DNA from 4 places in the Kitasatospora sp. NPDC057904 genome. Region 2 is predicted to be linked to each of the others. Evidence: riboswitches for the same ligand, from Rfam matches in the RefSeq annotation. Region 2 holds a riboswitch; each other region holds the start of a gene.
The links. Region 2 has a riboswitch for cyclic di-AMP ahead of ACFVSN_RS11630 (transglycosylase family protein). Riboswitches for the same ligand answer to the same signal wherever they lie in the genome.
Positions count from the first base shown of each region.

Region 1: it holds a riboswitch for cyclic di-AMP, as region 2 does, so the genes downstream of both, ACFVSN_RS22845 (NlpC/P60 family protein) here and ACFVSN_RS11630 (transglycosylase family protein) in region 2, are expected to answer to the same signal.
Region 3: it holds a riboswitch for cyclic di-AMP, as region 2 does, so the genes downstream of both, ACFVSN_RS40250 (M23 family metallopeptidase) here and ACFVSN_RS11630 (transglycosylase family protein) in region 2, are expected to answer to the same signal.
Region 4: it holds a riboswitch for cyclic di-AMP, as region 2 does, so the genes downstream of both, ACFVSN_RS10720 (hypothetical protein) here and ACFVSN_RS11630 (transglycosylase family protein) in region 2, are expected to answer to the same signal.

Region 1 is NZ_JBHVOL010000009.1:1,074-8,276, forward strand. It holds gene ACFVSN_RS22825 (glycosyltransferase family 4 protein) at 1-144, opposite strand, end outside; gene ACFVSN_RS22830 (glycosyltransferase 87 family protein) at 358-1,719, shown strand; gene ACFVSN_RS22835 (hypothetical protein) at 1,725-2,870, opposite strand; gene ACFVSN_RS22840 (NlpC/P60 family protein) at 2,909-3,955, opposite strand; gene ACFVSN_RS22845 (NlpC/P60 family protein) at 4,183-5,307, opposite strand; cyclic di-AMP (ydaO/yuaA leader) riboswitch at 5,318-5,471, opposite strand; gene ACFVSN_RS22850 (NlpC/P60 family protein) at 5,820-6,857, opposite strand; gene ACFVSN_RS22855 (NYN domain-containing protein) at 7,058-7,203, opposite strand, start outside.
Region 2 is NZ_JBHVOL010000003.1:656,616-663,818, reverse strand. It holds gene ACFVSN_RS11640 (DUF397 domain-containing protein) at 34-306, opposite strand; gene ACFVSN_RS11635 (hypothetical protein) at 878-1,855, shown strand; cyclic di-AMP (ydaO/yuaA leader) riboswitch at 2,218-2,377, shown strand; gene ACFVSN_RS11630 (transglycosylase family protein) at 2,364-3,671, shown strand; gene ACFVSN_RS11625 (hypothetical protein) at 3,956-4,156, shown strand; gene ACFVSN_RS11620 (LacI family DNA-binding transcriptional regulator) at 4,331-5,350, opposite strand; gene ACFVSN_RS11615 (glycoside hydrolase family 13 protein) at 5,376-7,091, opposite strand; gene ACFVSN_RS11610 (sugar ABC transporter permease) at 7,167-7,203, opposite strand, start outside.
Region 3 is NZ_JBHVOL010000030.1:56,660-63,862, reverse strand. It holds gene ACFVSN_RS40265 (sensor domain-containing protein) at 52-810, opposite strand; gene ACFVSN_RS40260 (GNAT family N-acetyltransferase) at 911-1,549, opposite strand; gene ACFVSN_RS40255 (hypothetical protein) at 1,592-2,548, shown strand; gene ACFVSN_RS40250 (M23 family metallopeptidase) at 2,606-3,439, opposite strand; cyclic di-AMP (ydaO/yuaA leader) riboswitch at 3,452-3,610, opposite strand; gene ACFVSN_RS40245 (YiaA/YiaB family inner membrane protein) at 3,863-4,153, shown strand; gene ACFVSN_RS40240 (alpha/beta fold hydrolase) at 4,297-5,124, shown strand; gene ACFVSN_RS40235 (TetR/AcrR family transcriptional regulator) at 5,163-5,732, shown strand.
Region 4 is NZ_JBHVOL010000003.1:432,452-439,654, forward strand. It holds gene ACFVSN_RS10690 (Pr6Pr family membrane protein) at 1-104, shown strand, start outside; gene ACFVSN_RS10695 (SDR family NAD(P)-dependent oxidoreductase) at 263-1,027, opposite strand; gene ACFVSN_RS10700 (TetR family transcriptional regulator) at 1,166-1,786, shown strand; gene ACFVSN_RS10705 (TIGR03618 family F420-dependent PPOX class oxidoreductase) at 1,813-2,250, opposite strand; gene ACFVSN_RS10710 (alpha/beta hydrolase) at 2,481-3,650, shown strand; gene ACFVSN_RS10715 (MoaF N-terminal domain-containing protein) at 3,770-4,099, opposite strand; cyclic di-AMP (ydaO/yuaA leader) riboswitch at 4,585-4,757, shown strand; gene ACFVSN_RS10720 (hypothetical protein) at 4,759-6,054, shown strand; gene ACFVSN_RS10725 (hypothetical protein) at 6,077-6,661, opposite strand; gene ACFVSN_RS10730 (IclR family transcriptional regulator) at 6,846-7,203, opposite strand, start outside.

The DNA of each region.
Region 1 (7,203 bases), on a different contig from region 2:
CGCGACCTCGGTGCCGTCGCGCCAGGTCGAGGCGTAGACCACGATGCTCCCGGCGGGCTGACGGACGGCCATGTTGTGCACGAAGGCCTGGATGCCGCCGGGTCGCGGCGGGAAGTCGTTGGTGACGATCAAGGTTCTGTGCATCAGGCCACGGCTCGCTCGGTCGGGGGGTGCTCGGTGTACCGCTGGGTGATCCGTACGATAGGTCAACACCATGACCCGCCGGGAACGGAAGCACGCACGGCAACCGTTCCACCCCCGGGTCAGTCCTAGTACCTGAGCCGCTGAGGACGGCGGCCCGGGCGTCCGTCGCGCGACGCCTCCGGTGGGGACGTCCGAGACGAACGAGGGAGCGCTGTGGAGTTGGCCCCGGCCATCGAGACCGGTACTTCCCGTGCCCGCACGGGCCGCCCGCTCGGGGCGCTCGCGGCACTCGTCGCCACCTGGGCGGGCACCCGGACGCTGCTGCTGCTGTTCGTGACCGGCGTGCTGCGCTCGCCGGGCGGCGACGTCACCGCGGACGTCTGGATGATCTACCACGCCTGGTACGGCGTCCTGCAGACCGGCACCTTCCCGTTCGACGACGTCACCTGGCAGTACCCGCCCGGCGCCGCCCTGGTGATCCTGCTGCCCGGCCTGCTGCCGTGGTCGTACGTGGTCTCGTTCTGGGTGATCTGCGGGGTCGCCGACGCCCTCGTGATGGCCCTGCTGGTCCGCACCGGCCTGCGCCGGGGCCGGGCGCTGACCGGCGCCTGGCTGTGGGTGGTGGCCGTGCCGCTGCTCGGCCCGATGATCTACAACCGCTTCGACATCATCGTCACCGCGAGCGCGGTGGCCGGCCTGCTGGCGCTGATCCGCCGCCCGGCCGTCGGCGGGATGCTGCTGGGCCTCGGCGGGATCGTCAAGATCTGGCCGCTGCTCGGCCTGATCGGCACCCCCTCCGGCCGCCGCACCGGCCGTTCCTGGACGCTCGCGGCGGCCACCGCCGTCTCGCTGGGCTTCCTGCTGGCCGCCGGGATGAACGGCGCCTTCGGCTTCCTGGCGTTCCAGAAGGACCGCGGCGTCGAGGTCGAGTCGCTCGGCGCGCTGCCGCTGCACTACGCGCGGATCGCGGGCGGCTGGGACGGCCGGGTGACGATGAACTACGGCTCGGCCGAGATGCTCGGGCCCTGGGTCGGCGTCGTCGGCAAGGTCATGATGGCCGGCACCGTGCTGGGCTTCGCGTGGCTGCTGCTGTGGCGCTACACCGCCAAGCGCCGCAACGCGGCCACGATGTACGACGCGGCGCTGACCGCGCTGCTGATCTTCACCGTCACCAGCCGGGTGATCAGTCCGCAGTACCTGGTCTGGCTGATCGGCGTCGCGGCGGTCTGCCTGACGGTCCGCGGCAGCAGCCAGCGGCCGGTGGCACTGCTGATCCTGCTCGCGGCGCCGCTCACGCTGCTCGAATTCCCGCTGATGTTCACCCAGGTCCTCGCGAGCGACCCGGCGGCCATCGCCGTCCTGTCGGCGCGCAACCTGCTCCTGCTGGCGGCGACGGTCCTGTCCTGCGTCCGCCTCTGGCGCTCCACGCGGGGCACGGACCGGCTGCCGCCGACCGTCGTGCTGACGCAGCCGGAGCCCGTCCCGGCCGGCTCCTACCCGGTCCGCCCGGGCATCGCCTACGAGCAGGACCTGCTCGACGGGATCGACCGGCCCAACACCCCGGCCGGGCGTTAGCCGCCCTAGGCGTTGAGAGCGGCCACCTCGGCCACCCACAGCCGCGTGAACTCGTCCTTCCCGAGGCCCAGTTCGGCCCGGAACAGCCGGTCCATCCGCTGGTCGCGGTCCTCCCCCGCGCCGTCCGCCGCGCCCACCGCGCGGTAGAACGCGACCAGGCGGGCGGTGCCGAAGCGGGCGGCGATCAGCCGACAGGCGAGCCAGGCCTGCTCGTAGGCCTGGGCGATGCCGGTGGTGCCCGCGGCGAAGTCGCGGTCGGCGGGCAGGGCCGTGGGCACCCTTCCGGCGGCCACGTCCCGGGCCAGCTCGGGGGCGATCTGGCGGGGCGTGCGGCCGGAGTCGCGGTAGGCCGTCCAGTCGGCGACGCCCTCGGAGAGCCACAGCGGCGTCCAGGCCCGGGTGTCGGCCCGGGTCGCGACGTGGGTGGTCTCGTGGGTGACGACCACCTGGCGGCCGAAGTCGCTGAGCCGCCCGAACGCCTCGGGGTTGATCAGCACCCGGTCGGCCGGGGTGTGCGAGGGCGCGCCGGGGGCGGCCACGGTGACCGCCGCCATGCCCGTCCAGCCGGCCGGATCGGCCTCCAGCAGGCGGGCGAACTGCGGCTCGGTGGCGGGCAGTTCCAGCAGCAGTCGGCCCGCCCAGCCGGTGCCCCAGACCGCGCTCACCGCGGGGACGGCGCGGTCGCCGATCGCGACCGGCCCGGCCGGGTCCGGTCCGGCGGCGAGGCCGAGCACCAGGCACTGCGCGCCGCGCGCGGACCGTCCCGTCCCGAAGTCCCAGAGCGCCGGCGGCCCGCTCGCGGCGTCCTCGCGCTCGACCCGCCAGCCGTCGGCCCGCGTCAGCGTGAGGCGGCGGGGGTAGACGGCGGGGTACTCGTCGTAGCCGGCGACCCGGACGTCCAGGTCGGCCGTGACGGTCAGCCGGCCGGGGTCCGTGCCCGGGGAGACGACGAGGTTGCGGTAGCCGGCGGTCAGCGGCAGTCCGGTGGTGGCCGACAGCTCGCGCGCGCGTTCGTCCAGCACCGCCGCCACCTCGGTCCGCTCGTCCGCCCCGCCGAGCCCCCGGCCGGCCACCGCGGGGGCGACGGGCGGCAGCGACAGCTGGGTCAGCCCTCCGGCGGCGAGCAGCAGGGCGCCGCGCCGGGACAGCACGCAGGGCCGTATCGCGTCCGGTCCGGACGGGGTCGGGCTCAGAGCCGGACCACCCCCGCGACGGGCATCGCGTTGACGCTCTCGTACCGCACCCTGGCCCCCGGGTACGGGGCGTGCACGATCACCCCGCCGCCGGCGTACATGCCGACGTGGTGCATGTCCCGGTAGAAGATCACCAGGTCTCCCGGTCGCGCTTCGGACAGGCTCACCCGCTGGCCGGCGTAGGCCTGGGCCTGCGAGGTGCGCGGCAGGCTCACTCCCGCCTGCCGCCAGCTGTAGTACATCAGACCGGAACAGTCGAACGCGCGGGGGCCGGTGGACCCGTACACGTACGGCGACCCGATCATCCGCACCGCCGCCGCGAGCGCCGCCGCCCCACGCTCGGAGGCGGGCGGGGTGGTGCCGAGGTCCAGCCGGTCGGTGCCGCGGGTGGCGCGCTGCTCGGCCTCCTGGGCGTCCTGCGCGGCCATCCGGGAGCGCTCGGCGGCGCCCAGGCTGTTGAGCAGCCGCTGGGCCTTGGCCAGCCGCTGCTGGATCTCCTGCTTGCTGTCGGCGAGCGTCCGGCGGGCCTGGTCCAGCTCGGCGAGCTTGGCGGCGGTCTCGGTGCGGCGCTGGTCGAGCCCGCGCTGACGGGTCACCAGCTCGTGCAGCGTCTCGTTCTGCCGCTCGGTCGCCTGGTCGAGGGTCCGGGCGCGGGCGAGGTAGCCCTCCGGGTCGGTGGCGAGCATCAGCTGGACGGTCTGCGCCATGCCGCCGGAGCGGTACTCGGCGCCGGCCACGGTGGCGAGGTCGCCGCGCAGCTGGTTCAGCTGGTCCTGGGCGGCGGCGATCTCGCCCTGGAGGACGGTGGTCTCGCCCTGGAGCCGCTGCTGGGCCTCCTGCGCGGCGTTGTACTTCTCCGACGCCTGTTCGGCCTCGTTGTACAGCTGCTCGACCTGCGCCTTGACGTCCTTGCGGCTGGGCGCGTCCGGGGAGCCGGGGGCGGCCTGGGCGCTGCCGCCCGTCGTGACGCCCAGGGCGGTGGTGGCGGCCGCGGTCAGCACCAGCGCACGGGCGAGCAGTTGGGAACGGCGGTGCACGGGCATGGCGGCGGCTGCTCCAATCCTGCGGACCGGTCCCGCCGCCGCACCCAAGCGGGCGGTCCTGGAGCGGGAGTCCGGTGGCAGACGTTAGCGAGTCCGGGCAACCGAGTCCAAACCTCTCCCAACCCGAATATTTGACCCTTAATCGGACACCAGTCCGAGGAAAGGAAACGCCGCAGGCCCGGACCTCCGGGGAGGAGGGCCGGGCCTGCGGGAAGCCGAGCGGGGAATCAGACCCGCACGATGGACGAGAGCGGCATGTTGGTGACCGCCTCGTAGCGGACGCTCGCACCCGGCTTGGGCGCGTGCAGCACCTGGCCGTTGCCGGCGTAGATGCCGACGTGGTGGGCGTCGTTGAAGAAGATCAGCAGGTCGCCGGGCTGGGCCTGGGAGAGGTCCGTGCCGATCCGGGTCCCGGCGCCGGCCTGCTCCTGCGAGGTGCGCGGCAGCGAGACGCCAGCCTGGTCGAAGGCCCAGACCATCAGGCCCGAGCAGTCGAAGGAGTTCGGGCCGGTGGCGGCCCAGACGTACGGGCTGCCGATCTTGGTGGCGGCGTAGGACAGCGCGGCGGCACCGCGCGAGCTGCCCGCCGCCGGCGGCTTGGCGACCGGCGAGGACGACGGGGCCGAGCCGAGGTCGGTGCGGCTGCTGTCGCGGGAGGCGCGGTCGGCGGCGGCCTGCTGGGCCTTCGCGGCGTCGGCCTTGGCCTTGGCATCGGCGGCGGCCTTGTCCTCGGCCGCCTTGATGGCCTGGCGCTCCTGCTCGGACAGGGTGTTGAAGAGGTTCTGGGCGGCCGTCAGCTTCCCCTGGATCTGTTCCTTGGACGCCTTCAGCTGCTGGGTGGTCGCGTCCAGCTCGGCGAGCTTGCCCTGGGCCTCGGTGCGGTCCTGGTCCAGCTTGCGCTGCTGGTCCTGGAGCTCCTTCAGCTGACCCTTCTGGGTGCTGCCGGCCTGGTTCAGGGCGTCGGCCTGGCTGAGGAAGTTGTCCGGCTTGGACGAGAACATCAGCTGGACGGTCGGGGATATGCCCCCGTTGCGGTACTGCTCGCCGGCGATCTGGGCGAGGCCGCCCTGGAGGTCGGTCACCTGCTCCTGCTGGCGGGCCACCTGGTCCTGGAGGCCGCTGACCTGCTTCTGCAGCTCCTGCTGCTTGGACTGGGCGGCGTTGTACTGCTCGGTCGCCACCTCGGCCTGCTCGTTGAGCTGGTCGACCTGCTCCTTGACCTGGTCCTTGGTCGGCGCGGGGTCGGCGTGGGCGCCGGACTGCGCGGAGAGGGCGACGGCTGCCGCGGCAACTCCGGTCAGGAAGGAAACTCGGGCACGGCCGGCGGGCTTGGGACGACGATGGGACGCCACGAAGGCGGACTCCTTCTTCCTACGTCCGCCTACCGGGTGAGCTGACGGGTTCGGGCCGGAAGCATGCCCTACGACGCCTCACGGCCGTTCCACCGGCCGACCTGGCGCCGATTCACCCCGGAGGAACGTGGTTCCCCGGCTCCGCTCCACAGCGCCCCCTGTCACTGGGCTCCCCTGTCGGACGGTCGCTTCGACCCGTCCCGCTGCTTCACGAACTCGGCGGGAACCACCGCCGCCACCCTGGCTGGGCGATCGACAGTGCGGTGGTCCGGGTCACGACCCTAGTAACTGAACCGTGATCGGTTCAAATCCTTGTCAGAAAAAAGGCGGAAGAATAACCAAGTTCTTTTGTGAAGATGACAGAAGGTGATCGCAGCAGCACGCAAGGCTGATCACTTGTCACGCGAACGCGGCGAAACGCAGGGAAACGCGCTCAAGCGAACGCGCCACCCCCGCTCGGGAGGTGGCGCGGATCACAGGGCCGTCGCGCCGGCCCGCGGCGTGTCGGCGGGTCAGACCCGGCGGATGGTGTTGATCGGCATCGCGTCGGCCTTCATCACCTTGACGACGTCGCCGGTGTGCGGCGCGTGCACCACCATGCCGTTGCCGATGTACATCGCGACGTGGTGCATGTCGGGACCGTAGATCACCAGGTCGCCGGGCTGGGCCTGGTCCAGCGAGGGCACCCGGGTGCCGTAGTGGCCCTGCTCCTGCGAGGTGCGCGGCAGCGAGACGCCGGCCTGGCCGTACGACCAGAGCATCAGGCCCGAGCAGTCGAAGGTGCTGGAGCCGACGGCACCCCACACGTACGGCGAGCCCTGCTTGCTCATCGCCTTGGCCACGGCCACGGCCGCGTAGCCGCTGGCCGGCGGCAGGCTGCTCAGGTCGACCCGGTCGGTGCCGCGCGAGGCGCGGTCGTCCTGGGCCTGCTGGGCCTTCAGCGCGGCGCGCTCGGAGGCGCTGAGCGAGTTGAGGAGGTCCTGGGCCTGCTTGAGCTTGGCGTTGACGTCCGCCTTGGACTGGTTCAGGTCCTTGGTGGTGGAGTCCAGGGAGGCCAGCACCGCGGCGGCCTCGGCCTTCTCCTGGTCCAGGCGGCGCTGCTGGTCCAGCAGGCCCTTGAGCGCGTCGGTCTCGGTGGCGGTGGCCTGCTGCACGCTGGAGGCCTTGGCCAGGTAGTTGTTCGGGTCGGAGGAGAGCATCAGCTGGACGGACGGGTCGATGCCGCCGGTGCGGTACTGCTCGCCCGCCACGCCGGCGAGGCCGGTCTGAAGCTGGGTCATCTGCTCCTGGCCGCGGGCCACCTGGTCCTGGAGCTGGTCGGCCTGCTTGCGCAGCTGGTCGGCCCGCTCCTTGGCGCCGTTGTACTTCTCGGCGGCCTGCTCCTGCTCCTGCTGCAGCTCGTCGATCTGCGCCTTGACGTCCGTCTTGTTCGGCTGCGGCGCGGCGTGCGCGGCCACCTGGGCGGAGAGCGCGACCGCGGTCGCAGCAGCAGCGGTGAGCACGGAGACCCGCGCGCGGCTCGGCTGCTTGGGACGGCGGTGGGAGGCCAAGGGACCTGCTCCTTCTTCCATGGACTCACCGGTTCGGGTGAGAAATCCGGAAAATAGGTTTGACGCCAGACCCTAGTGAACATCCAGGCATTGCGCCACTCCCCCAAAGGCGTGAACTCCGAGCCCCCACGCCGCTTCACCGAATCCGCACATCACCGCAAACCGGACGCTGAGCGGCCGTCATCCCCATCGGCACGGAATCAGGGCCGCGCCAGCCGGTTCAGCAGCAGAACCGAGGCGACCGGGCGCGCGCCGGCCTTCCGCACGCCCTCCGCGACCTCCCGGTCGGCGGAGACCACCACGACCGGACGGCCCTGCGGCTCGGCCCGCACCAGGCGTCTGATCA
Region 2 (7,203 bases):
GACGGCCCGGTGAACGGCCGGACGGACGTCCGGTCAGGCGGACAGGTGGTCGAACTCCCCGTCCTTGGCCCCCAACAGCATCGCGGCGATCTCGGCCCGCGTGTAGATGAGCGCCGGACCGTCCGGGAAGCGCGAGTTGCGCATCGCCACGTCGCCCCCCGGCAGCGCGGCGAACTCGACGCAGTTGCCCTGGGAGTTGCTGTGCAGGCTCTTCTGCCAGACCACTCCCTCCAGCTCGGTGGCGGCCATCCCGTTGTAGGGACCGTACGAGCCGCCCAGTTCCTGCGATTCGTGCGAGTCGTGCATAGAAGTCTCCCGAAGAGCCCCGGAGTTGCGGTCCAGCGCGGCGCCCCCGGCACCCGCCGAACGAACGGGCCGGCCCCGTACCAGCCCGGCACAACGCCTCACTTGACGCGATGATAGCCCTTGTGCACGTGCATCAGCACGAGACGGTGCAGGTGCACGAGGCCTTTCACCGGCCGACCTGAACTCTTCACGGACCCTTCTCCTGACGGTACGTAAACGGACATAGCCGACCGAACCGGCCCGCTTCCGATAACCGGCCGTGAGCGGCTCCCCGCTAAATGTTGATCTTCGAAAGCCGGGAGTCGCGCACTCGTGACCCTCCGTCAGACCGCCCGTCGACTGTGAGACATCTCACGCGCCACAGGTGCAACGTGACGCCCCACCGGACACGTCTCCAGGAGATACCGGCGGACGCGCGGGGGTTGGGCCAGGTATGTCCGGAATATGACCTAATGACCGCTCATCGACCCGCGCACGCGGGAGCTCCGCGCGCCGCGCACACCACGCTCGCGCGAAACCGGCACGGCAGCCGACTGCAGCCCTGACGGGCCGATGTCCTACGATCTCCGCCATGAGCACCGCAGCCATCCCGGGCGCGCCACTGCCCGTTCGCACTCCAGGCTCCCGTGCGCGGGGGCGCCACCGTCGCCCCGAGCGCCCCGAGATCCCGTCCGGCTCCCCGGCCCTGGTGCTCGCCGTGCCCGCGACCGCCGGGCCCGAGTCCCACTCGGTCGTCGAGGAGCTGCTCTCGATCGTCCGCAGCGAGCAGAACGGCGTCCAGACCGCGGTGGGCTACCTCCCCGGCGACGGCACCGAGGGCGCGGACGGCACCGAGCGCAGCATCGGCGAGCTGCTGGCGGCCGCCGCCGAGGCCGGCGTCCCGGCACCGATCCTGGTACCCCTGGTGCCCGGCCCGCACGACTTCCTGCCCGAACTCCACGCACTCGCCGCCGAGTACGGCGCGCACGTCACCGACGTGCTGGGCCCGCACCCGCTGCTGGCCGAGGCCGTCCACGTCCGCCTGTCCGAGGCCGGGCTGGCCCGCGCCGACCGCGCCCGCCTGTTCGCCATCGCGACCGCCGCGGACGGCGTCGTGCTGACCACCGTCGGCGGCGAGGACGCCGCGGCCGCCGCCGGCATCACCGGCGTGCTGCTGGCCGCCCGCCTGGCCGTCCCGGTCGTCCCCGCCGCGCTCGACGTGCCCGGCTCGGTCGCCGCCGCCGTCGCGCACCTCAAGGAGACCGGCTCGCAGCGCCCCGCGCTGGCCCCGCTGGTGATCGGCCCGGAGGCGGACTCCGAGCTGCTCGCCACGGCCGCCGAGGAGACCGGCTGCCCGTCCGCCGCGCCGCTCGGCGCCTACCAGACGGTCGGCCAGCTCATCGCCTCGCTGTACCTGGCCGCGCTGCCGGCGCCGTCCGCGGAGGCCCTGGCCGCCGCGCAGGCCCAGGCCGAGGCCGAGGCGGCGGAGGCCGCCTCCGAGGGCTCCCGCGCGGCCCACGCGGCCGGCGGGACGGCCTCCGGGGCGACCGGGGAGGCCGCCGGCGAGTAACCGCCGACAACGCGTACGGAAGGGCCCGGAGCGACCGCGCTCCGGGCCCTTTCGGCTTGCGGCGTAAGGGAATTAAGAGCCGAATGCGCGAGATGTCCGTTCTGTGATTGTTTGCGATCGGGTGACCGCCCGTCATGCGATTCCTGAGAGCCTGACAGTTGTGCACATCCGCAGGTTTATTGCGAGAAAACGATCATTTTCGATCTTGGAGAAGGAAATTCTTGGCGGCTTTCCATAATCCGTGATGCGCATCACAGGTATTTGCAGTTCGTACTTAAGTCTGCTTAACGTGCTCCCCGTTCGTGACCACACGGACCCAGCACATCCGCAACGCCGAGTCCTGCCGTCGGGTGCGCTGGAAGCGCGAAAACGCACCACGGCAGGAGCGGGGGACCCACAGGTAAGTCGCCCCGGACCGATCCACGGAACGGTCCTGGGCTAGGGGTGAAGCCGCGCCACAGCGCGGCCGGGCAACTCCGGCCCGAATCCGACAGCTCACCTCGCAGGCGTGGGAGAGGACCGCGTCTTCATGCTGCCCACCAACGGCACTCGCCTGTCCAGCCGCACCCGCCGCGTGATCGCCGCCCTCGGCGTCGCCGGCGTCGGCCTCACCATCCCCTGCCTCACCTCCGGCACCGCCTCCGCCGCCTCCGTCGCCACCTGGGACAAGGTCGCCCAGTGCGAGAGCAGCGGCGACTGGAGCATCAACACCGGCAACGGCTTCTACGGCGGCCTGCAGTTCACCTCCAGCACCTGGGCCGCCTTCGGCGGCACCTCGTACGCCCCGCAGGCCAACCAGGCCACCAAGGACCAGCAGATCGCCGTCGCCGAGAAGGTCCTCGCCTCGCAGGGCCCCGGCGCCTGGCCCGTGTGCTCCGTCCAGGCCGGCCTGACCGCGGGCGGCGCCCCGGCCGCCGTCGACACCTCCGCCGCCGCGAGCACCGCGAAGGCCGCCCCGGCCGCCCCGGCCGTCAAGCCGGCCCCGAAGCCCGCCGCCCCGGCGCAGGACCAGGCACAGGCCCCGGCCGCCGCCGACTCCGCCAAGGGCACCTGGACGCAGAAGCGCCAGGACTGGACCCAGGGCGGCACCACCCAGGCCGGTGCCTCGGACTACACCGTCGTGGCCGGCGACTGGCTGTCCACGATCGCCGACAAGCACAACGTCAAGGGCGGCTGGCAGCGCCTGTACGAGCTGAACCGCGGCACCCTGACCGACGGTCCGGACACCATCTACCCGGGCCAGCACCTGTCCTTCGGCGACTCCGCCCAGGCGCCGGCCGGCCAGTCCGGTGACTTCAACTGGTTCGACCGCTCGCAGAAGCCGGGCCAGTCCTCCGCCGGGAACGCCGTGACCGCCCAGCCGGCCGCCGAGGCCCAGACCCCGGCCGCCAAGCCGTCCTCGAAGCCCGCCGCCAAGCCCTCCGCCCAGGCGCAGACCCCGGCCCCGGCCGTCACCGGCTCGATGGCCGCCGCGGTCAGCTTCGCCAAGGCGCAGGTCGGCCAGGCGTACGTCTACGGCGGCACCGGCAACGGCGGCTGGGACTGCTCGGGCCTCACCCAGGCCGCGCTGCGCGCCGCGGGCATCTCCATCCCGCGCGTCGCCAACGACCAGGCCGCCGCGAGCACCCATGTCTCGCTGGACAGCCTGCAGCCGGGCGACCTGCTGTTCTGGTCCAACAACGGCCAGGACTCCGGCGTCTACCACGTCGCCATCTACATCGGCGGCGGCCAGTACGTCGAGGCCGCCAACCCGAGCTCGGGCGTCCGCCTGCAGACCATCGCCAACTGGGCGCCGGACTTCGCCGGCCGCGTCTGAGGATCCTTCCGGAACCGTCCCGCCGGGGACGGGTGACGGATCGCGGATGACAGCGAACAGATGACAGATAACAGATGACAGATTTCATCATCTGTTATCTGTCACCCGCCCACCGCCCCGGGGAGAGACTGGTCGCTCTCCCCGGGGCTTCGGCGTACCCGCCTCCGAAGTCCGTGCCGCCTCCCCCCGGCGCGCACCCGCGGCTCCGCGCATCGGAGCATTCGCGTGGTCAAACCCCGGCCCAGCGGGCATGCTGCTGCTCTGCACCCGAGGAGGAGTCACCCATGGCCCAGGTCACCGTCACGCTCGACGCGAACCTCGCGATCGACGCGATGATGCTCTCCGGCACCAAGAGTCCCCAGGACGCCGTCGAACTGATCCTGCGCGACTACCTGGCCCGCGGTCGCCGCACCGAGACCCGCACCGGCGACGCCGCCGACGGCCACCGCGTCACCGCCGACCGCCCGACCGTCCAGGAGGGCTGACCCCGGCCCGGCACGGCACTCGCGGCACAGCCCAGCACGGCGCAGCACAAGCCCAGCACAGCACAGCACAGCCCGGCACAGCACAGCACAAGCCCGGCACAGCCCGGCACGGCACGCCGAAGGGCCCCGGAGAGCAACCGCCCTCCGGGGCCCTTCACACGGCCGTCACCGGCCTCAGCGCGCGCAGGCCCCCGTGGAGCCGCGCATGACCAACTCCGGCTGGAACATGAACTCCCCGCGCTGGGCGGCGTTCCCGCCCACCTCCTCCAGCAGCGCGTCCACCGCCGCCGTCGCCATCGCCTCGACCGGCTGGCGGATCGTCGTCAGCGGCGGCTCGGTGAAGGCGATCAGCGGCGAGTCGTCGAAGCCGACCACCGACACGTCCTGCGGCACCGACAGCCCCCGCTGCCGCACCGCCCGGATCGCCCCGAGCGCCATCATGTCGCTGCCGCACACGATCGCCGTGCACCCCTTGTCCAGCAGCGCGCCCGCCGCCGCGTGCCCGCCCTCGACGCTGAACAGCGTGTGGTGGACCAGCTCCTCGGCCTCCTCCTGCGTCCGCCCGAGGACGGTGCGCATCGCGGCCGTGAAGCCCTCGATCTTGCGCAGCACCGGCACGTACCGCCTCTGGCCGACCGCCAGCCCGATCCGCTCGTGCCCCAGCTCGGCGAGGTGCTGGACGGCCATCCACATGGCGGCCCGGTCGTCCGGCGAGATGAACGGCGCGTCGATCCGCTCGCTGAAGCCGTTGATCAGGACGAACGGCACCCCGCGCCCGGCCAGCCGGGCGTAGCGGTCGTGGTCGGCGGTGGAGTCGGCGTGCAGACCGGAGACGAAGACGATGCCCGCCACCCCCCGGTCCACCAGCATCTCGACCAGTTCGTCCTCGGTGGACCCGCCGGGCGTCTGGGTGCACAGCACCGGCGTGAAGCCGTGCCGGCTGAGCACCTGCTCGATGACCTGCGCGAGCGCGGGGAAGATCGGGTTGCTGAGCTCCGGCGTGATCAGCCCGATCAGCCCGGCGCTGCGCTGGCGCAGGCGGGTCGGCCGCTCGTACCCGAGCACGTCGAGGGCCGCCAGCACGGTCTGCCGGGTGGCGGCGGAGACGTTCGCCTTGCCGTTGAGTACGCGGGAGACGGTGGCTTCGCTGACCCCCGCCTGCGCCGCGATGTCTGAAAGTCGCGCCGTAGTCACGGTCCCAGAGCCTATTGCAACCACGTCAGACCGCCCACCAGCCGGTGCTGTCCGGTGCGAGCACCGTCTCGCCGCCGTCCACGACCAGTTCCGCCGAGGCGAGCAGCAGCGTGCCCGGGGCGGGTATGCGCACCGGCTCGCCGCTCGCGTTGACCGTGCAGACGATGGAGCCGCGGCGGAAGGCGAGCGTGCCCTGCGGGGCGTCCAGCCACTCGACCCCGGTGCCCGCGCCCAGGTCGGGCTGCGCCCGGCGGACGGCGAGCGCGCTGCGGTAGAGCTCCAGGGTGGAGGTCGGGTCGCCGGTCTGCGCCTCGACGCTGAGTTCGGCCCACTGGGCCGGCTGCGGCAGCCAGGACGGCCCGCCAGCGACCGGTCCGAAGCCGTACGGCGCCTCGGTGCCGGACCACGGGATCGGCACGCGGCAGCCGTCGCGGTAGCCGTCCTGTCCGGCCTGGCGGAAGAAGGACGGGTCCTGGCGGACCTCGTCGGGCAGGTCGGTGACGTCCGGCAGGCCGAGCTCCTCGCCCTGGTAGACGTAGGCGGAGCCGGGCAGCGCGAGCATCAGCAGGGTGGCGGCGCGGGCCCGGCGCAGGCCGAGCGCGCGGTCGCCGGGGGTGCGGATCTGGGTGCCGAGGCCGGGCTCGTTGGCGAAGCGGGTCGCGTGCCGGGTGACGTCGTGGTTGGACAGCACCCACGTGGTGGGGGCGTCGACCGGGCGCATCGAGTCGAGCGAGACGTCGATCACCTCGCGCAGCGCGGCGGCGTCCCAGTCGGTGCCCAGGTACTGGAAGTTGAAGGCCTGGTGGAGCTCGTCGGGGCGGACGTAGTTGGCGGTGCGCTGGACGGTCGGGGTCCAAGCCTCGGCGACGCCGATCCGCTGACCGGGGTACTCGTCGAGGATCCCCCGCCAGCTGCGGTAGATCTCGTGCACGCCGTCCTGGTCGAAGAACGGCATGACGTCGTTGCCGAGCAGCTTGAGCTGGTCGGAGCCGCCGAGGTCGGGCAGGCCGGGGGCCTTGACCAGGCCGTGGGCGACGTCGATGCGGAAGCCGTCCACGCCCATGTCGAGCCAGAACCGCAGGATCGAGCGGAACTCGTCGGCGACGGCCGGGTTCTCCCAGTTGAAGTCGGGCTGCTCCGGGGCGAACAGGTGCAGGTACCAGTCGCCGGGGGTGCCGTCGGGGTTCTCGGTGCGGGTCCAGGCCGGGCCGCCGAAGATGGACTCCCAGTCGTTGGGCGGCAGTTCGCCCGTCTCGCCCTTGCCGGGACGGAAGTGGTAGCGCTCGCGCAGCGGGGACGCGGGGCCGTCCCGCAGGGCGCGCTGGAACCACTCGTGCTGGTCCGAGGAGTGGTTGGGGACGAGGTCGACGATGATCCGCAGGCCCAGGTCGTGGGCGTCGCGGATCAGCGCGTCGGCGTCCAGCAGGGTGCCGAACATCGGGTCCACCGCGCGGTAGTCGGCCACGTCGTAGCCGGCGTCGGCCTGCGGGGAGGCGTAGAACGGCGAGAGCCAGACGGCGTCCACGCCGAGGTCGCGCAGGTAGGGCAGGCGGCTGCGGATGCCCGGCAGGTCGCCCATGCCGTCGCCGTTGGAGTCGGCGAAGCTGCGCGGGTACACCTGGTAGATGACCGCGTCCCGCCACCAGCCTCTGGACGCGCTGCCAGTCACCGGAGCCAGGGCGGCCGCCTCGTGAGCGGTGTCGGCGGCGGGCCGGGAGGTGTCGGCCAGGTTCTGGGTCATGGACGGAATCCCTCGGAGAATAGAGGAGCGAGGAGCGCTGAGACGGGTGCTGTCGAGTGCCGGCGTGTGCCGGCGTTACGACTTGGAGGCGCCGGCGGTCAGGCCGGTGACC
Region 3 (7,203 bases), on a different contig from region 2:
TCCGGAGCGTTCCGGGGCGCGGTCAGGGCCGGGAGGGGCTCGCTCGGCGGGTCAGCGGCCGCACAGGCCCTGGATCGCGGCCCGGTTGACGTTGGTCAGGCTGCGGACCAGCTGTGCGGTGAGGAAGACGATCACGATGCCGGCCACCGACACCGCGGCGATCTGCCCGGCGCCCTCGACGAAGTAGACGTGCTCGACGCCCTTACCGTCCGTGTAGTCGAACACCTTGTAGCCCCGCCACGAGGTGAAGGTCGGGAAGACCCAGTGGTAGAGCGGGTAGAGCGCCATCGTCCAGCCGACCAGCAGGAACACCAGCGTCATCGCGAAGCTGAACACCGCCCACGGGAACATGACCACCTGGTACAGCACGCCCTTCCACCCGGCCGCGTCCGCCAGCCGCGCGGTGATCGCGCCCCACGTGCCGGGACGGCTCTGGCGCACCGGCGCCGGTCCCGGCACGTCCAGGCCGAGCATGCCGCGGGCCCGGGAGCGCTCCAGCCGGCCGAAGCCGCGGGCCGCGACCGTCAGCCCGGCCAGGACGGGCAGTCCGAGGGCGGTCACGAAGGTGCCGACGCCGAACGAGAAGAGGATGACGGCGACGGCGAAGCCCACGAGCCCGACCGGCAGCCCGGTGAGGGCGTAGCCGACCTCGCGGTAGTAGTGCGCGGAGAACGGCGCCCGCCAGAACGGCGGCGGTTCCTCGGTGCGGCGGGCCCGGGCGGGGCGGCTGTCGTCGGTGCGCTCGCCGGTGCGGCCGTCGTGGCCGTCCAGGACGTCCCAGTCGCGGTCGTGTGTGGTGAAGCTGCTCATGTCCCGGCCCCTGCCCGTCTCGTTCCCCTGCTGACGGTTCCATTCTTGTGGGGCGGGGTGGTCCGGCGGCATCCGGAGGCCTGGCGGATCCGGGGTGGGGTTAACCCCCCGTACCCGCCGTTCCGCTCCCCCGCCACTCGTCGGCGAGGAGCGAGTACAGGTACGAGTCGGACCAGACACCGCCCTTGAGGACGTCGTGCCGGACCCGGCCCTCCCGCTGGAAGCCGAGCTTCCCGAGCACCCGGACGGAGGCCGCGTTGTCGACGTCCACGGAGGCGGCCAGCCGGTGCAGGCCGAGGTGGTCGAAGGCGAGGACGCACAGCAGCCGGGCGGTCTCGCTCCCGTAGCCGTGCCCCCACGCGTCCCGGCGCAGCACGTACCCGAGCTCGGCCGACCGGTACGGGCCGAGGGTGAGGGCGGCCTGGCCGATCGGCGCGGCGTCCGCCGGGTCGTCGGCTCCGGCGTCGGCTCGGGGTGCGGCGTCGGCTTCGGCTTGGGGTTCGGCATCGGCGCCGTGGAGGGTGACGGCCAGGCGGTAGGTCTCGCGTTCCTCCTCCATCGCCCCCTCCAGGTAGAGGGCGAGCTGGTCCGCGCAGGCCTCGCGGTCGCGCGGCTCGAACGGGAGGTACCGCGTGACCTCCGGGTCGCCGAAGAGCGCGTGCAGCGCGTCCAGTTCCTCCGGGGTGTGGTGGTACTCGCGGATGGCCAGCCGGGGGCCGGTGAGACGTACGGGGACCATGGCTGCCGACCCTACCCCCGACCAGCGGTTACCGTTCGAGCTATGAACGACGAAGACCTGCGGCTCGCCCCGCGCACCAGGGCCGCCGACCTGCTCGCCTGGGCGGCGGCGGAGGGCCGCACCCCGGTGGCCGAGGCGCCGCTGCGCACGGTGCTGGCGCTGCTGGAGCTGGGCGAGGGCAGGATGCGCGACGGCTGGCCCGAACTGACCTCGGACGCCGTGGAGCACCTGCTGTACGAGCGGCTCCACCTGTACGTCCAGCCCGCCCCCGACGAGGACCCGTTCGCGTACGGCGAGGCCGTCCGGCTGCTGGTCGACCACCAGCGGGCGGCGAAGCGGCTCAACGCCAAGCGGCAGGAGCGGCTGCACGCCGAGGCCGAGTGGCAGGGCGAGGTCGCGGCCGGGCTGCTGCGCCGGGCGGACCTGGTGACGTGGCCCCGGCTGTACGCGGTGCTGCTGCGCGCGCACGGGGTGGACGTCACGGACGGGGCCGCGGTGCGGGACTGGCTCGCCGGGTTCCTCGAACTGGCCGAGGAGGACCGGCTGGACGCGTTCGCCGCGCTGGCCGAGGCCGGGTGGCTGGACGAGCCGGACGAGCAGGGCTGGGGCCCGGGCCGGGTGCTGTCGGTCGGCATGGCCACGGACGGTGCGCGGCGGCTGCTGGAGCAGGGCCTGATGCGGCGCAGCTACCGCAACCTCGCCGAGCTGAACGCGCTGGGGCGCCCGATGCCGGACGAACTGGCCGGGGACTTCGGGCAGTTCGAGGACGCGGCGGTGCAGGCGGCGCTCGCGCTGTGCGGCGAGTGGACGGTGCCGGGGCTGCCGCGGCTGCTGGTCGAGGAGTTCCCCGAGCTCGCGCCGGAGCCGGGGCCGGCGGAGATCGAGGCGTACCTGGCGCAGCTGCCGCAGGCGTCGGAGCCGTCGGAATCGCCGGAGCCGTCGGAGCCGTCGGAATCGCTGGAGTCGCCGGAATCGTCGGAGCCGTCGGAACGGGACTGATGCGGAAGGCCCCGGCCGGCGACGGTCGGGGCCTTTCCCGTTTGCGTTGCGCGGCGGCTAGGGGTTCAGGCCGCGCTGCTGGAGCCAGGTCTCCGGGTCGACCGGGGCGCCGCCGCCCGGGCGGACCTCCAGGTGCAGGTGGGGGCCGGTGACGTTGCCGGTGGCGCCGACCTTGCCGATCTGCTGGCCGGAGGTCACCGTGCCGCTGCCCTTGATGATCGAGGAGAGGTGGCAGTACCAGATCTCGGTGCCGTCGGGCAGGGTCTCGACGATGCGGTAGCCGTACGCGCCGGACCAGCCGGCCGAGGTGATCGTGCCCTGGCCGACCGCGAACACGGCGGTGCCGGTGTCGGCGGCGAAGTCCAGGCCGGTGTGCAGGTGCGCCCAGTAGCGGGCGCTCTGGCCGTAGTGGGCGCTCAGGTTGTAGTCGCGCACCGGCAGCGTGAGGGCGGCGGCCTTGGCCTTCTCGGCGTCGTCGGCGGCCTTCTTCGCCTCGGCCTCCTTGGCGGCGGCCTTGGCCTGGGCCTCCTGCGCGGCCTGCACGCGGGCGCCCTCCTCGGCGGCGGTGCGCTGGCCGTCGGCCTGCTGCTGGATGCGGGCGGCGAGCGCGAGGCCGGGGTCTGCGGCGAGCGCGACCGGGGCCTCGTCCGGGGACTCGACGGCGGGCGCGGCGGCCGGGGTCGCGGAGGCGAAGCCGGTGGCGCCCAGGGTGGCGGCGACGGCGGTGACGCCGAGCAGCGGGGAGGCTCCGCGGGTCTGACGCGGCATCCGGTGGCGGTTGGCCTCGGCCTCCGGGGCCGGGAACTCGTCCCCGGCCGGACGGGGGTGGTCGAGGAGCTGGGTACCGGCGGCAGGGCCGGCGGGCTGTGCCGGGGTGTGCGTCGACGCCACGGAGGCGTGCTCCTTTCCTTCCTTCGCGCCTACCGGGTTAGCTGACGGGTTCGGAGCAGGAAGGTCTCCTACGGCCGGGCCGGGGCCCCGCCGATTCACCCCAAGGAACGTGGTTCCCCGGCTCCCTGACCTGCCCGGAGGCCGGCCGGCGGGATTAGGCGACGGCGCACGGTGCCGTCTGGGTACGGCGTTTCGACCGCGCTGCGTTATCAAACGTTAATCCTAGGGCGCCCTGATTCCAAGCCATCCGCCCGGGACGGCCGACAACCGGGCGGGTGCCTTGCGCCCTATGACTGATTTGCGGCTCTTACCCACCCCTGGCACTACTTAACGTGATTGGGCATCACCGAACGACGGCCCGACCAGGCCCGTCTGAGTACTCCTACTCATGTGCGGCGGCCGGACCGCCGCCATCCTGGCGCCATGAACGCACCGATGCAGTCACGCACCACGGCCGCGTACTACCTCCAGGCCGTGCTCTCCTTCGCCCTGTCGGGCACCGCCCTCGCCCTCGGGATCGCCTACCTGCCGGTCGGGGCCTGGACCCGGGCCTTCCTCGGGATCGGCCTGCTCTACACCGTCACCTCCTCCTTCACGCTCGCCAAGGTCATCCGGGACAAGCAGGAGACGAACGAGATCGTCACCCGGGTGGACCAGGCCCGGCTGGAGAAGCTGCTCAGCGAGCACGACCCGTTCAAGGTCGAAGGGACGTGAGGGGGCGGGGTGCCGGTCGGCGCGGACGGCCTCCTCACATCAGAGCGGGCCGATAGCTTGACGGCTAAGGCTATTAGCCTTAGCTTTATGGCTATCGGCAGCACCGCCGATGCCACCGCAGCAGCGGACCGAGGAGGCCCACCATGAACGGCACCACCACCCCGGACACCCAGTACCTCGACGTTCCCGGCGGCCGGATCGCCTTCGACGACACCCGGAAGGGCGACGGCACCCCCGTCGTCCTCCTCCCCGGGATGCTCGACAGCCGCCGCTCGTACCGGCGCCTCGTCCCGCTGCTCGCCGCCGCCGGCCACCGCGTCATCACCATGGACCTGCGCGGCTTCGGCGAGTCCTCGATCGCCTGGGACGACTACGCGCCGGGCGCCATCGCCGCCGACGTCCTCGCCCTGCTCGACCACCTCGGCATCGAGCGGGCCGTCCTGGCCGGCAGCTCCTACACCGGGGCGACCGTCGTCAAGGTCGCCGGGGACGCGCCCGAGCGGGTCGCCGGGATCGTCCTGATCGACGCCTTCATCGAGAACCTCCCGCAGAACGCCCTCATGCGCGGCGTCGTCCACGCCATGGGGACCGTCGTCATCCACTGGCCCGCGTTCTGGGGCTTCTACCACCGCAAGCTCGCCTACCCGGGCGCCAAGCCGGCCGACTTCGACGCGTACGTGGCCGGGCTCGTCGACTCGCTGCGCACCCCCGGCCGCAGGACCGCCACCCGCGGACACGTCCGCGGCGACTCCTCGCCCGTCGGCTGGACCGCCGCCGTGCGGTGCCCGGCGCTCGTCCTCATGGGCGCCAAGGACCCCGACTTCCCGAAGCCGGAGGTCGTCGCCGACCGGCAGGCCGCGGCGCTCGGCGCCCGGAAGGTGATGATCGACGGCTCGGGGCACTACCCGATGGCCGACAACCCGCAGGCCGTCGCCGGTGCCCTGCTGCCCTTCCTCACCGAGATCGCCTGAGCCTCCTCCCCCGGATCACGACACAGAGAGACCGAGCCATGCCCCGAGTCGGACTGACGCCCGAGCAGGTCGTCGACCACGCCCTCGCCCTCATCGACGACCAGGGACCGGACGGCCTCACCCTCGCCGCCGTCGCCACCCGGGCCGGCGTCGCCACCCCCTCCCTGTACAAGCACGTCAGCGGCGGCCTCACCGAACTGCGGCGGCTCATCGCCGTCCGCGTCACCGAGGAACTGGCCGCCCGACTCGCCGACTCCGCCCTCGGCCGCAGCGGGGACGACGCCGTCGCCGCCGTCCTCCGCGCCTACCACGCCTACGCGACGGCGTACCCGCACCGGTACAACGCCCTGCCGCAGGCCCCCCAGGCGGACGACGACCTCAACGCGGCGGCGGCCCGGCTGGTGGGGGTGATCGTCGCGGTCCTGCGGGAGTACGGCCTCGACGGCTCCGAAGCCATCCACGCCGCCCGCACCGTCCGCTCCCTCGCCCACGGCTTCGCGTCCCTCTCGATCGCCGGAGCCTTCCAACTCGCCGAAGACCTGACCACCACCCACGACCGCCTCATCACCACCCTGACGAGCGGCCTCCACACCTGGCCAAAGGCCTGAGGCGACACGAGAATGCGGCCGCGTCGACTTCTCACGCGGACGAGATCGAGGCCGGTCCCGATCGCGCCCCCGACGAGGCCGGCAACCTCTCGCCACGCGAGGGCGCGGCAGCAGGTTCAGGGCAGCACGAAAAGTCGGCGAGACCGACCTCCCAGGCGAGCAGGACGCGACCGCCCCCTCCCCCGCCACGCGAGGACCGCACGAAAAGTCGACAGGTTCGACATCCTGCGCGCCCTGGAACCCCGGGGGCACAACGCATGAGAAGTCGGCCGAGTCGACCTCTCGCGCGACCGACCTCGGGCCGGGCCTGATCGCGCCCCCGAGGCCGGCAACCTCTCGCGCCGGCAGTGCCGGGCCACTCGCCACGCGAGGGCGCGGCAGCAGGTTCAGGGCAGCACGAAGAGTCGGCAGGGTCGACTTCTTACGGGCCCTGGAACCCCGGGGCACAACACACGAGAAGTCGGCCGAGTCGACCTCTCGCGCGGACGAGATCGAGGCCACGGGGACGGGTGGCAGCGCGGGAAGTCGGCAGGGTCGACTTCTCATGCGGCGGGCGCAGACCCGTGGGGCACTGGGCAAGCCGCGCGGGAAGTCGCCCCGGCCGGCGCCTCGCGCACGGAGCCTGGCAGAGGCGGCAGCGCGCTGGAAGTCGAATGGGCCGACTTTTGGCGCGGTGCAATTGGCGGGGAGGCGGCGCACTCTGCGCATGGCGGCGATGAAACGGTTCTGCTCGTCCCCGGAGGCGCGTGAGAAGTCGGCGGGATCGACTTCTCGCGCAGCCCGGCGAGCAACAGGGCAAGAGGGCAAGAACGGGGCGCGCGACACGCTGAAGGAACGCTTCTGCAGGACACCGAGAGCGCGCTGAAGGTCGGCGGAGCCGACTTCTCGTGCGAGGCAGGCGTGATGGGAGAGAACGCTCCGGAGCGCGCGGGAAGTCGGCGGGATGAGGGCGGCGCGGAAGGTCGGCAGGATCGACTTCTCGCGCGGGGAGAGAGGTTGGCAAATGTGCGCGGGGCCGGGGACGGGCCGCGTTGATCCGGAGCACGCGGGAAGTCGGCGGGGGCGACCTCCTGCGCAGTGAGGCCAGCGAGCGCACGGAGAGCCTGGCGCGAGCCCTGCCGACCCGGCGTCGGCGGGATCGACTTCTCGCGGGGAGGGGGAGGTAGGTGAGGCCGCGCGGGGGCCGGGAACGGACTGCGGTGATCCGGAGAGCACAGGAAGTCGGCGGGATCGACTTCTCGCGCAGTGCGGCGAGCAGGAGGGCAAGAGAGAGCCGGGATCGGGCGCGCGGCACGGCGACGGAGCGCCTCTGCAGGACACCGAGGCCGCGCTGAAAGTCGGCGGAGCCGACTTCTCGCGTGAGCAGGCGTGGCGGGAGAGCGCGCTCCGGGGCGGTGCGGCGGCGGGATGAGGGCAACGCGGGAAGTCGGCGGGGGCGACTTCCCGTGCGGGGGAGGGAGATTGGCGAGGG
Region 4 (7,203 bases), 220 kb from region 2:
TCGGGGCGGCGATCCTGGCGGTCGGCAACGCCCTCGCCGCCCGCCGCGACGCCCGTCACGGCACCGCGCAGCGAGGCCGCCGCGCCCACGCCAGGACGACCTGAACGCATCAGGACGACCCGAACGCACCAGGGCGGCCTGAACGCACCAGGACAACCTGAAACCGACGAACAGCTGACAGATAACAGATTTCGAAATCTGTTATCTGTCAGCTGTTATCTGTCATCCGCCGGCCGTCATTCCCACACCCCGGCCCGCCGGCTCACATGTGGGTGCCGCCGTCGATGCGGATCTCGGTGCCCGTGACGAACGCGCCGTCGTCCGACGCCAGCATCGCGATGACGCCCGCCACGGTCTCCGGCCCCGCGAAACCCTGGCCGATGGCGGGGGCGAGCTTGGTGAACAGGCTGAAGTCGGCGTCGGCCGGCAGGCCCGGGTTGTTGGTCATGCCGCTGTCGATGCTGCCCGGCGCCACGCACACCGCGCGCAGCCCCTGCTTCGAGTACTCCGACGCGATGGCGTGCGTGAAGGACTGGATGCCGCCCTTGGTCGCGGCGTAGGCGGCCATGTACGGGTGGGCGAAACTCGCCGACGTGGAACTGAAGTTGACCATCACACCGCCGCCGCTCGCGAGCAGCGCCGGAAGCGCCTCGCGGGTCATCAGGAAGGTGCCGGTCAGGTTGACCGCGAGGAGTTTGTTCCAGAACTCCAGGCTGGTCTCGTGGGTGTGCGAAGAGCGCAGGATCCCGGCCGCGTTGACCAGGACGTCGAGCCCGCCGAGGTACGCGACTGCCTCCGCGACGCCCGCCACGACGGCGCCTTCGTCCGAGATGTCCAGCACCGCGGTGGTGAGCCGGCCGGCGGTGCCGTCGGCGGTCGCGCGGTCCGCGGTGCTCCGCAGGCCGTCCGCGCTGACGTCGACCGCGACGACCTTGCCGCCCTCGGCGAGGATCCGGTGCACGGTGGCCTGGCCGATGCCCGAGCCGCCGCCGGTGATCAGGACGTTCCGTCCGCTGAAGCGCTCCATGGTGGTTCTCCGTTCGTTCCCGTGGTCTCTCGACCTCTAGAGGCACGGTACGCCCGAGTGGCATAACGTGCCAATAAGTCTCGACATGCCGCCACGGCGTGAGCTGCCTCCCTGGCACGAGACGCGTACGCTGAGCCCGTGACCGGACGTCCTTCCCTGACCCAGCGCCGCCGCGAAGCCACCCGGCTGGACATCGCCCGCACCGCCGCCGCGCTCTTCGCCGAACGGGGCGCCGAGGCGACCACCGCCGAGGAGATCGCCAACGCCGCGGGCATCTCGCTGCGCACCTTCTACCGGTACTTCTCGGTCAAGGAGGACGCCGTCGCCCCACTGCTCGCGGCCGGCGGGCGGCGCTGGGTGGAACTGTTCGCGGAAAGCTCCGCCGACCTCCCGGTGCGCGAGGCGCTGGAGCGCTCGGCGGTCGCCTCGCTGACCCCGGCCGACGAGCCTGCCGCCGAGGCCATGCACTGGACCCGCAGCCTGCTGCGCGACCCCCGTCTCGCGAGCACCTGGCAGCGCGTGCACGCCGACTCCGAGGAGCGGCTGCGCGGCGTCCTGGCCGACCGCTGCCCGGAGGGCGCGGACGCGCTGGAGATCCGCCTGGCCGCCGCTGCGGCGACCGCCGCGATCCGGGTCGCCCTGGAGGAGTGGGCCCTCTCCGACGCCCCCGCGACGGGCCCGGGTTCACCTCAGGAGCTGGGCGCCCGCTGCATGCGCGAACTCACCGGGGGGCTGCGACTGTGGAGCCGGGTGCCGTGAGCCGGGTGCCGTGAGCAGGCTGTGCGTCAGTGGTCCTCGAAGGCCGCGGCCGGCAGGGGTTCGACGCCGACGACGCGGCGGATGCGGGTGGGCTCGATGAGGACGGTGACGCGCCGCTCGCCGGGGATCCGCCACTCGTAGCGCTCCGCGCCGAGGTACTTGCGGGCGAGATCGTCCATCCGGCGGTCGGCGCGCTCGCCGGTCACGAACCCGACGGCACGGCCGTGGATCTGGACCCGGTCGTACGGATCGGCCAGGTCGGCGTTGGAGAGGCAGACGCGCGGGTCGCGGCGCAGGTTCCGCTCCTTCGTGCGGCCGATGGCCGTGTTGAACAGGACGAGGTCGCCCTCCAGGTCCACCCACATCGGGGTGACGTGCGGGGCGCCCTCGGCGTCCGTGGTCGCCACGTACCAGATCCGCGGCTCGCGAACCCGAGCCCGGATCTCCTCGTTCCAGCCGCCCACCGCGCCACCTCCAGGGATCCCCGATCACCTGACGTTCTATCAGGTTCGGCTCGGCGAGATGACAACTTTCAGATGACAGATTTCAAACTCTGTTATCTGAAAGTTGTCATCCGTCACCCGGAACCCCGGCCCGCTAGGGTGGAAGATCGCGTCCCGACGGGGAACCGGGGAGGTGCCCCGGATGTCCTAGCGGCGGGGGCGTGAGTTCGAGGCGTGGGAGCAAGTAGGACATGGGTCTGACGAGCCACAAGGTGTTGGCGCTGACCGTATTGATCGCCGTCGTGATGATGGCCGCCACGGTCTGGCTGTGGCCCAGACTCGCGAGGAAGACCTGGCAGGCGGTGCTCGGCCGGATCGGCACGCTGCTCGCCACCCAGTTCACCGTGCTCGCCGCGCTCGGCCTCGTCGCCAACAACTACTTCTCCTTCTACAGCAGCTGGGACGACCTGCTCGGCACCGGCGGTGACAACGGCCCGGTGGTGATCCACAACAAGGCGGACGCCTCCGGCCGCCTGCTCGTGGAGACGATCGGCCACGCCTCCGTCCAGGGCGGCGGCGCGATGGGCCGCGAGCCCGCCAAGTCCGGCGAGATCCGCAAGGTCCGGATCGACGGCAAGCTCACCCGGCTGTCCACGGAGGGCTATGTCTACCTGCCGCCGCAGTACTTCCAGCCCGAGTACGCGCAGCGCCAGTTCCCGGCCGTGATCGTCAGCACCGGTTTCCCCGGGCAGGCCGAGAACCTGATCACGCGGTTCAACTACCCGGGCGCGGCGCTCAAGCTGCTCCAGGAGGGGAAGATGCAGCCGACCGTCATGGTCCTCATGCGTCCCTCGCCCGCCCTCCCGCAGGACACCGAGTGCGAGGACATCCCCGGCGGCGCGCAGTCCGACACGTACTTCACCAAGGACGTCCCCTCGGCGATCCAGGCGAGCTTCCGGGTCTCCGCCGACCCGCAGGCGTGGGCCTTCATGGGCAACTCCACCGGCGGCTACTGCGCGGTCAAGCTCGCCATGCGCCACCCGGAGGTCTTCCCGACCGCCGTCTCCCTCTCCGGCTACTACCGTGCCGCCGAGGACCCGACCACCGGCGACCTCTTCGGCGGCAGCCGGCAGCGCCGGGACGAGGCCGACCTGATGTGGAGGCTCAAGAACCTGCCGCAGCCCAAGGCGGCCGTTCTGCTGGCGGGCACGAAGCAGGGTGACGGCGACTACAAGCACGACACCGAGGCGTTCATTGACGCGGTGCAGAGCCCCGGCCCGATGAAGGTCTCGTACAGCATGCTGGAGACCGGCGGCCACAACTTCGAGACGTGGAGCAAGCTGCTGCCGTCCTCGCTGGAGTGGCTGTCCGAGCACCTCAAGGTCCCGAACCAGCCGGGCCAGCCGGCCCCCGCAGCCTGAAGCCGGCCTTCGTAGGCTGACAGCCGGTTCCCGCGGCCGGATGGTCCCGGCGGTCCGACTCGCTGCAGCCGGCCGGCTCCCGCAGCCCGACGGTCGTCGGCCTCGCGGACCGGCCGGCCTCAGGCCACCCGCTCCAGCGTCCCCGTGTGGAGCTCGCCGACCCGGCCGCCCTCGCCCTCGAAGGTCCAGAACGCGCGCACCGTCAGCCGGACCAGGTCCATCACGTGGCTGACGGTGATGCCGCTCTGCTCCGTCCAGCTGACGAAGTACACCTCGGGCGCGACCTCGGCGACGTGGAGCGCCACGTCCTCCCACTGGCCCGCCGACTCGCCGAGGCCCTCCCAGCGCAGCCGCTTGCCGTCGGCCGAGTAGGCGTTGCGGAAGGCCGCGCCGTTGTCGGCCCGGAAGAGGTAGGTGCGGCCGGCGAAGGCGGGCAGGGGCGCGGTCATGGTGCGGCGGTTCCTCGTCTCTGCGGGAGGGGGCGCGGTGCTCTTGTGCACGACGGTGGATGTCGGACCTCCAATTTATCCGATCGGGCGAGCTCGCACGCCACTGCCAGTGAAGACGCACCCCCGTCACCGTCACCACGCAGGGCCCGCCAGGGCACCGCCCACCATCGGGTGACACCGGCACCGGCACCGGCACCGCGACGGCCGGCGGCACCCGGCTGCTCGGCGGGCGCGACCGCCTCGAACCCGCCGGGGCGCCGGACGCCGGGGTCCGGATCGGTGCCCGGCTCGCCCGAACATCAACGGCCCGCCGGGATGCCGGCCAACTGATCCACTGCGCACCGTAGTTGATCGACACGACTGTGAGCTGCGCGACAACCGGCCGAGACGAGTTGTCCGTTCACGGACCGACTGCCTAGCCTGCAACGGCGTCCGCCCTCGCGGACCCCGCCGCCGGGACGCCGAGTCCCGTCCACCCGACGGCGGGCAACCGAGCACCACAGCGGACGGGAGCGGGGGAACCAAGGTCAGCGCCACGACCCGGCACGCCCTCGCGCGTGCCGGCCGCGGCTTGGGGTGAAGCCGTTCCCACCGGCGGCCGGGCGACCTCTCAGTCCGAACCCGACAGCTCACCTCGCAGGCGTCGCAGAGGACACCCCATGCACAAGCCTGCCCGGCGCCCCGCGCCCCGCCACGCCCGCCCGTCCCACCGCGGCCGCACCGCCGCCCTCGCCGCCACCGGCGCGCTCGCCATCACCGGCGCCGGCCTGTTCGGCCTCCAGTCCGCGCCCGGCGCCCAGGCCGCCACCGGTCCGACCGTCACCCAGGACCGGCTCGCCCCGGCCACGATGGTCGCCGGCCGGGCCGCCACCGCGACCCTCACCGTCCACTCCTCGTCCTGCTTCACCGCCAAGACCGTCGGTGTCGGCGTGCGCGACGCGGCCGGCAACAACCTCGACTTCCCCGGCAACGCCAGCAATGTGCCGATCTGCCCGTGGAGCTACACCTTCACCAGTGGCGCGCGTGCTCTGTCGGCCGGCACCTACACCCAGTTCGGGTTCTGGCAGGACTTCGGCGGCGCCTGGCACAACCTGCCGTCGCAGCAGCTCGTCGTCTCCAGCTCCCCGGCCCCGACCACCACCCCGTCGGCCATGCCCACCCCCACCCCCACGCCCACCCAGGCACCCACGCAGGCACCCACCCAGGCACCCACGCAGACCCCGAGCGCCACCGCCACCCCGAGCACCCCGGAGCCGTCCTCCCCGATCGCCGGCAAGTCGCTGACCTGGTCCGACGAGTTCAACGGCCCGATCAACTGGGGCCAGCGCTGGGTCGGCGACAAGAGCACCGCGTACAAGTACGGCAACCACAACCCGGACGACAACAAGCTCGACTGGCTGGACCCGAACAACGTCAGCGTGGCCAACGGCGTCGCCACCTTCACCGCCACCCCCGGCAGCAACACGCTGGAGAACGGCAAGCAGTCCTGGAACACCGGCTTCCTCACCACCGAGGGCTCCAGCGAGGGCTTCCAGGTCAAGACCGGCGACTACGCCGAGACCCGGGTCAAGCTGCCGGCCGGCTCCGGCGCCTGGCCGGCCCTGTGGACCTGGAAGAACGGCAACGGGGAGATCGACTCCTTCGAGTACCACCCCGACAACCCGAACCTCCTGGAGCTGACCAACCACGTCAACCCGGGCAACTTCGACTACTACACCAACGCGAGCGCCGTCGCGAAGGACCAGTGGGTGACCATCGGCACGTACTACGGCGCCACCTCGGTGGACTGGTACGTCAACGGCGTGAAGGTGTTCTCGGACGGCAAGGGCGTCGGCGCGAACTTCTCGGCGTACCTGATCCTCAACCTGTCGGTGTGCGCGGGGCAGTACCACCCCGCGCCGCAGGGGACCGCCCCGATCACCTTCGCCGCCGACTACGTCCGCGTCTACCGGTAACCGCACCGGCACACGGTAGCCATCAGCCGGCAGCCGTCTCGACGACCCTGATGTCGAACGGCTGCCGGTTGTTGCGCGGGTGCCGGTCGTCCGGGCTGATCACCGTGACCTTCCCGCCGGTCAGCAGGCCCGTATGCGCCATGGGGGAGATCCGCACCGTGACGAGCGCGGTCGCGCTGCGTCCCTCGGGCAGGCCGGGGCCGAAGGTGCAGCGCACCTCGCGGCCCAGGAACGCCTCGCAGTTCTCGGGGAAGTACGGGCCCACCGCCGTCACCTCCTCCGGCAGGGTGACGATCACGGTGAAGGGCGAGGCGGTGGTGTCCGGGCCGAGGTTGGCGACGAAGGCGTGCACGGTCGTGGTGCCGCCGGGCGGCGCGGGGCTGGGGTCGAGCCGGACGACCTCCAGGTCGGAGTCGGACAGCGCCGCGGCCCGGCTCGCCGGCGCGAGCTGCACTGCCGGACGGGGGTCGGGCCGCTGCCCGGCCCACGACGGGTCGGCGGTCAGCGTCGCCACCGCGCAGCCCGCCGCCACGGCCACCGTCAGCCACGTCCCGCTCCGTGCCGCGTTCCCCGTCCTGCCGCGAAGCCTCTTGCGCCTGCGCTCCATCGCCGTTCACCATGCCCTCGTGCTCGGGCCGCCTGCGCTGTCGCGGGCCGCGTCCGCACCAGGGTGGCCGAGCGGCGGGCGGCCGTCGCCGCGCCCCGCCCTCCGTCCGCTCGAACGGAGGAACGCGTGCGCAGGAAGTCGACCAGTCCGACTTCCTGCGCATGACACCTCAACTGACCACCCATCAGGGTGCGAGGACCTGTCCGAGCCGGGCCGCGATCTTGTGCATCACCGGGACGAGCGAGGCCGCGCCGTCCTGCTGCTCCAGCGCCCGGATGCGGGCCTCGGGGCCGGAGACCGACAGCGCCGTCGGCGTCGGCGCGCCCGGGACGGCGAGCGCGATGCAGCGCACCCCGATCTCCTGCTCCTGGTCGTCGACGACGTACCCGCGCTCGCGCGCCTCGGCGAGCTGGTGCAGCAGCTCCTGCGGGTCGGTGACGGTGTACTCGGTGTGCGCGGGCAGCGTGTTGGGGCCGAGTATGGCGCGGGCCTCCTCCTCGGGGAGCTGGGCGAGCAGCGCCTTGCCGACGCCGGTGCAGTGC